DNA from 3 places in the Paenibacillus sp. KN14-4R genome. Region 2 is predicted to be linked to each of the others. Evidence: riboswitches for the same ligand, from Rfam matches in the RefSeq annotation. Region 2 holds a riboswitch; each other region holds the start of a gene.

Region 1 (2,323 bases), 840 kb from region 2:
ACCGTTGTAAATAACGTAGACTGTGGAATACCGAAGCGAACTTCCTTCCCTTCCATACTACCTTGCGAAGCATCCATGCCCAGAGCGTTCATCGCTGGATTCCCAGCAGATTCGCTGTAATATGCTAAGGATAAGAACAGAACGAACAGAATGCCCATCGCCCCAAAAATAATCCAACCTTGCTTCCGATTGTTAGCAAATCGCCCGAACGTATAGGTCAGCGCTGCTGGTATACACCACATGCTCAATATCTCAATGACATTCGTCAGTGGACTTGGATTTTCAAAAGGGTGTGAGGAGTTCGCACCGAAAAATCCGCCCCCATTCGTACCTAAGTGCTTGATTGATACGAGCGAAGCTACAGGACCTGTCGCAATTTGCTGGGTTTCCCCTTCAAGTGTTGTGGCTTGAATCGTAGGATCAAGCGTCTGTGGGACTTTAAATGCAACGAGCACCAGCGTTATTATAATCGCAATAGGTATGAGTAATCGTGTGTGAGCCTTCACGAAATCAACGAAAAAGTTACCTAATGTCGTACCCTTTGAAGTAATCCCTCTAATAAAAGCAATCGCTACAACAATTCCTGTCGCTGCAGATGTAAACATCATCATCATGATGACTACCATCTGTGACAAATAACTAAGCCCTGTCTCCCCGCTGTAGTGCTGCAAATTGGTATTTGCCATAAAACTGATTACGGTATTAAAAATGAGCGTCGGCTCCATATTTTCAATCCCGTTTGGATTCAGCGGTAAACCTTTCTGAATTGCTAGAATAATAAAACCAAACGCAACCAGCACAATATTCGTAAGCACCAGTGTTAATGCGTATTTCTTCCACGTCATCTCGGAGCGATTTTTCACACCAATAATGGCGAATAACACTTTTTCAACCGGTCCAAATATGCGATCCGTACGATTCGGTTGATTAGAAAAAATATGGTAGATATAGCTGCCGAGCGGTTTTACTAACAGTACCAGCAGTACAATTACAATTGCAATTTGAATCATGCCCATCATGGCAATTTCCTCCCTGTACAACCTCATTCATGTTTTCATAAAATTAAAATTTTTCTGGATTAATAAGTGCATATACCAGATAAATAGATACAAGACTAGTAAGCACCAAAACGATTGTCATCAGCTTTCGCCTCCTGCCTCATCGACAATGCGTCCGCATCCGTATAAGAACCCAAGAAATAAGGCGAACATACCTGCTAATGCCAGAATCATATAGATGATCATCACCCGAAATCACTCCTCCAAAATCTCGCAATCTAACCATTTTCTTTAAAAATAGGCAACAAAAAAGAAGCCTTCGCGCGAAGAGGAACTCTTCTCGCGGGCTTCTTGGCACAGTGAATAACACCATGTCTAGCGCGACAATCGTTGCCTCTCTCCGTACGCTTACGAGGTTAGCTGTCGGATTCGGGCGCTTGAGAGTCGCCCTACCTTGCATAACACAAGGATTCACCCCATGAGACTGATTTGTGTTTCAGGTCTCGTTGGTTCCCCCGCTTCCTGCTCATGAGCAGGAACTCAGCGATAAAGACATTTATATATCAACTAATAAATTCATCATCCTCTCCCAGTCAACGCTTACGAGGTTAGCTGCCGGATTCGGGCGGTGAGAGTCGCCCTACCTTGCATAACGCAAGGATTCACCCCATTTGCAGTACATATCCGACTCTCACATCGGACATTTACCACTTGTTTGGTTCCCCCGTTTTCCTCATGGAAATTAAGCGATTCAGAACTGAAAACTGTTTAATTTCTAAATCATGAGACGAATCATACGCCTCACACAGTTTTTTGTAAAGCGTGGTAATTGCAAGAAAATGATCTTACTTTGCTAGAATAACGCTTACTTTCATTTCAATCTTCCAATATCTCCTTCAAGCTATGATTTTCATCGTTTTTTACTTATTTGATATCAATTTGCATTTTCAAGCAAGAAAGTCACATCATTACTATGGGTATGAATCACATAATTAGCACCCAATCCTTTATAAATAAGACGGGGTTGAACCTCTTTTGTAATGACATAGATCGGCTCACTCGTCCAGGAACGGCATATTTGAATAAATCTGCAGCATAACGGTAAACTTTGTTCAAATAAATAAATTTGGCTATACGCATGTGCGGGAACAATCCACGTGCTGAGTTCAGAAGTGTTGATCAGTACAATCTGCTCCACACCCGATTTTAACAGCCTTTTATACTCCGATTTATTATTCGTTAGCACAGCAAAGGGCTTATTCAACCTTTGTAATGCACCAATAAACTGTTCTGAAGCTTCCGTATATCCAACCACCAATATCAAT
Region 2 (2,323 bases):
TCAACAAAACTATCTGAAGGAATGGGAACTGTTGTTAATGGTCAAGACGAGTTATCTGGTAAATTAGCAGAAGCAGCGGACAAAACAAGCAGTATTAAAGCAAATGATTCAAACTTTGATATGTTCGCAGATCCAGTAAATGTTGCGATAGAGAAAAACAATGGTGCCGTACCTAACTATGGAACAGGATTTGCGCCGTACTTCTTATCCCTTGGATTGTTCGTAGGTGCATTGATGTTAACAATCGTATACTCAATGAAAAAACCTGCGATCACACCGCCCAACTCATTTAGTTGGTTTATTAGTAAATTCGGTGTAATGCTTGTCGTGGGTGCGCTTCAAGCAGTGCTGGCAGATATAATCTTGCTTGGTGGATTGAAGTTGGAAGTGCAAAACGTTGGATTGTTCATCTTACTCAGCTTAGTAACGAGCTGGACTTTCATGGCGATCTTGCAATTCTTGGTTACAGCATTTAACGATGTTGGACGCTTCCTTGCAATCTTGCTTCTTATTGTACAACTAACAACTTCAGCAGGAACTTTCCCAATTGAATTAATTCCAGATATACTACAACCGTTTGGCAAGCTAGTACCAATGACTTACTCTGTAAGTGGATTTAAAGCTGTCATATCGAGCGGTCAAATGAATGACTTCTGGAGTAATACAATTGTCCTAATCGGATGGATTGTTGGAATGGGTGCTTTAACTTGGGTTACATTAAAAATCAATTTAAAAAAGAACCCGAATCCAGTAATTGCTTCTAATGAAGCTGTATAGAAGCAGTGTAGATTAGAAAAATGGAAACCCGCGAAGCCAGGTGCTTCGCGGGTTTTTGGTATATTTTAAGAAAAAGATTAGAATCAATTTCCTTAAATGAAAATTTTCTAATCTGCGATTCATTGATCAAAACTAGCAAAATATGATAATCTGTTAAAGTCAAATAGATAATTTGTCGAATCTGGCTTAAACATAAAGTCAGTACGGGGGACCGATTTACTTGGGGTGAATGTTCGTGTTATATGCGATCTAGGGAGCAACCTTCTTCCCGAACCCGTCAACTAACCTCGGAGACACTGGGAGGTATTACCGTTTGAAAACTTTATTTAAAACCGTAGTATTATCATGTGCTGTTCTGGGAAGTGCTTTCGTGATCGGACAAACAGCAAGTGCACAAACAGCAAATGAAGATGTCAAAATTCAAGTCAATGATCGTTTAGTTGATCTGAATACGGATCCATACATTGGCGAGAACAACTCGTTAATGGTGCCTGTACGTCAATTGTTTGAAAATATCGGCTACACGTTGACTTGGAATCAAGAAGGCGATGAAGTTGGACTTACTGTACATAATGACAAACATAATTTCAAACTGACGACTGGCAGCACAAAGATGACGGTTGACGACAGAAAAGTTGAGTTAACAACTAAGCCTGTGATACATAACGGGGTAGCATTTGTTCCTGTACGATTGATGGCTGAACACTTAGGTTTTATTTTACAGTGGGATGATAAGAATGGAATTGCGATTCTTGGCGTAGATGGCAACTTCCATGCACCTGCATGGTATGCACCACCGAAGAAGCCTGAAATTAGCGTACAACTCATTGATACAGCGAATCAATATCTAGGTGTTCCATATGTGTATGGAGGAACTTCACCAAGTGGATTTGATTGCTCAGGTTTTGTAAGTTATGTGTTTAAAAAGTACGGATATGATCTTCCACGCACATCAAGTGATATGTACAGTGTTGGAAAATCAGTAAGCAATTTGCAAGCTGGTGATCTTGTTTTCTTCGCTGAAGGCAGTCGCGTATCGCATGTAGGGATTTATATTGGCGATGACAAATATATTAATGCAGTATCTGGCCGTGGGCGTAGCGTAATGGTAACAAGTCTTTCCTCCAGCTGGAGTGCGAAGTATTATGTTGGCGCTAAGCGCGTTCTTTAAAAGCCATAAGATAAGAAGCCACAGACAGCCATATGCTGATCTGTGGTTTTTTTCATTGAATAATTAAAATAGACAAATACTCAATTCTGCTATATAGTGGTATAGAACTTCAAAAAACAAACGGGGTGCTGGGATTTTTGGCCGGCTGAGATTGTATTCCACAAAATACTGACCCTTGAACCTGATCTGGATAATGCCAGCGTAGGAACCATGATTTTGTTTGTGCATGCACAAAAATGCTGGCTCCCGTTGGGGAGTTTTTTTGTTGTCATAGAAAGATTCTCGTCGAGAGAAAAGGAGAGAGCGACATGAAGCAATTGAAAGTAGGTCTTGCGGCTGTTCTTGTACTAACGCTGCTCATGCTTACAGCTTGCG
Region 3 (2,323 bases), 1.1 Mb from region 2:
GTACAAAACCCTCCTTAACCCTTTTAATATGTGACAAAAAATACTTATCTATGCGGATATTAGCAATATGGTACAATAAGTTCTTCTAGAATGGTGAAGGGCGGGAGATCCTTGTTAAATCACAATTTACCGGCATATCTATATACATATGCTTGTCATGAGGATGAAATGTCTTTATGTATGTTAGAGATGAAAACTCTATTTGGACATGTTCCTCACAATTCCTGTATCGAGAGTCCATTTGCGGTAAATCCGAGTCGGAGTCCCTTTATTAAGTTAGAGCTCGCTGTACGCTATGGCGGTCAAAATATTCGAGAAATTGCTGACCAAGTTGAGTCGCTACAGACTGGTGGAAAGACATTTAAAATTATATACATCGAAAGCAATTATGCCATTACGTATGACGAAGAGCGTGCCATTGAACGTGAGATTGGGTCACGTGTACATGGTAAAGCAGACATGCGAAAGCCTGAGCGGATATTTGGAATAATTCACGCAGGCGGTAGGTGGTTATTCGGAGAATATAGGAAAAATGAGGCGGTTTGGCTGCGTCATACGAAAAAACCGCACAATTACTCCACTGCGCTTAGTACACGTGTTGCAAGAGCTATTGTCAACATCGCAGTACCTCACACGGATGGAGTTACCGTTATCGATCCTTGCTGTGGAATCGGCACAGTTGTCATCGAAGCCCTTTCGATGGGGATATCCATCGTAGGCTCAGATTTAAATCCACTTGCAATTCGAGGAGCACGGGCCAATCTAGCACATTTTAACATGCCACAGGTCGTAGAAATTCAAGATATGACGACATTAACAGGTCACTATGATGTCGCCATTCTCGATATGCCCTATAATCTATGCTCTGTGCTCTCAGATTGTGAACGATCTGGGCTGTTAAAAAGCATACGCTCATTAGCAAGTAAAGTCGTTATCATAACAATTGAGCAAATGGATGATGCAATTATGCAAGCAGGATTATCGATTATAGACCGATGCGTCGTTAGCAAAGGACGTTTTGCTAGACAAGTCATCGTTTGCAGGTAATTGGTCTTATTACCTTCATTAAGTAATACTACCACAATTTTGAGAATGAAGGCAGATATAATACATGTTACACTTTGAAAGTGTTAAATAAGCCGAAACCCAAAAAGGGTGCGGGGGAACCGCCATTTGGGGTGAAACCACTTTTAGTGGTCGGGTGTTACTCTTTTATCCGAACCCGTCAGCTAACCTCGTAGGCGACAAAAAGGAGAGAGAGAAATGAAACAAAGTTTTAAGAAAGTAGTCGTAACAGGTACTCTTGCAGTGACATTGCTAGCGTCCGCAGGGATGGCGAATGTAGCTCAAGCAGCATGTGTAGTAGGGCAGAATAACCCTATTTCGGCAAACGAGTTAGCCAAATCATGTAACTTCAATTTGAGCGAGTTAATGAAGTTATATTCACAAGGAATAAAAGGTGGAGTCATTTCGATGGGTGGAGGATGCAATCTACCTGGTAATGTAGATGGATCAAACTCACAAATTCAATGGCCAACATTGCCGGATAACGTTACACCAACGCCGCCGGTAACATCAAAGCCAACACCGGATCCAACGCCTACGCCGAAACCAACACCAACACCTAAGCCAACTCCAGCACCGTCTGAGAAGCCAGCAGTGTCAGACGAAGCTACTAAATTTGCACAAGAAGTAGTGGATCTTGTCAATAAAGAACGTTCCAAAGCAGGACTTTCTGCAGTTAAGATGGATAATACCAAGTTAAACAACATGGCAATGGATAAAGCGAAGGATATGGTGAAAAATAATTACTTTGATCACCAATCTCCAACTTATGGTTCGCCATTTGATATGATGAAACAGTATAACATTTCTTACCGCGCAGCGGGTGAGAATATCGCGAAGGGTCAACGTACGCCACAAGATGTAATGACAGCATGGATGAATAGCAGCGGGCACAGACAGAACATTCTAAGCCCTAACTTTACAACAATCGGTGTTGCTTACTATCAAGGTGTGTGGGTACAAGAGTTTATTGGCTAAATGATAGGAAGAGTTAACGGCATGATCCTGTTTGGGTCATAAGCCGTTAGCTCTTTTTTTATTGTTTATTTTAAACACTGGGTGAACAGGCTATACATGATTTCGAGAAAGAATCCGAAGATCGCTCGTTCGATTTTTTTGCTGCTTATTCATATTTGAGATATGATGTAGCATGAAAAGGTAAGATCATCACGGGGGAAGAGGAACAAGCATGCGATTTAAAGATGTTTTTTCAATAATTGGGCCGTCTATGGTAGGTCCATCGAGTTCACATACAGCA

The links. Region 2 has a riboswitch for cyclic di-AMP ahead of ACSBOP_RS12380 (C40 family peptidase). Riboswitches for the same ligand answer to the same signal wherever they lie in the genome.
Region 1: another riboswitch for cyclic di-AMP. It lies ahead of kdpF (K(+)-transporting ATPase subunit F); the one in region 2 lies ahead of ACSBOP_RS12380 (C40 family peptidase).
Region 3: another riboswitch for cyclic di-AMP. It lies ahead of ACSBOP_RS18170 (CAP domain-containing protein); the one in region 2 lies ahead of ACSBOP_RS12380 (C40 family peptidase).

Annotation. Positions count from the first base shown of each region.
Region 1 covers NZ_CP197466.1:3,408,159-3,410,481, forward strand. The annotation lists gene kdpA (potassium-transporting ATPase subunit KdpA) at 1-1,016, opposite strand, end outside; gene kdpF (K(+)-transporting ATPase subunit F) at 1,063-1,140, opposite strand; cyclic di-AMP (ydaO/yuaA leader) riboswitch at 1,388-1,554, opposite strand; cyclic di-AMP (ydaO/yuaA leader) riboswitch at 1,581-1,757, opposite strand; gene ACSBOP_RS16680 (hypothetical protein) at 1,933-2,323, opposite strand, start outside.
Region 2 covers NZ_CP197466.1:2,564,102-2,566,424, reverse strand. The annotation lists gene ACSBOP_RS12385 (YhgE/Pip family protein) at 1-777, shown strand, start outside; cyclic di-AMP (ydaO/yuaA leader) riboswitch at 941-1,085, shown strand; gene ACSBOP_RS12380 (C40 family peptidase) at 1,091-1,948, shown strand; TPP riboswitch at 2,060-2,174, shown strand; gene ACSBOP_RS12375 (ABC transporter substrate-binding protein) at 2,257-2,323, shown strand, end outside.
Region 3 covers NZ_CP197466.1:3,677,339-3,679,661, reverse strand. The annotation lists gene ACSBOP_RS18175 (TRM11 family SAM-dependent methyltransferase) at 169-1,047, shown strand; cyclic di-AMP (ydaO/yuaA leader) riboswitch at 1,128-1,259, shown strand; gene ACSBOP_RS18170 (CAP domain-containing protein) at 1,264-2,043, shown strand; gene sdaAB (L-serine ammonia-lyase, iron-sulfur-dependent subunit beta) at 2,255-2,323, shown strand, end outside.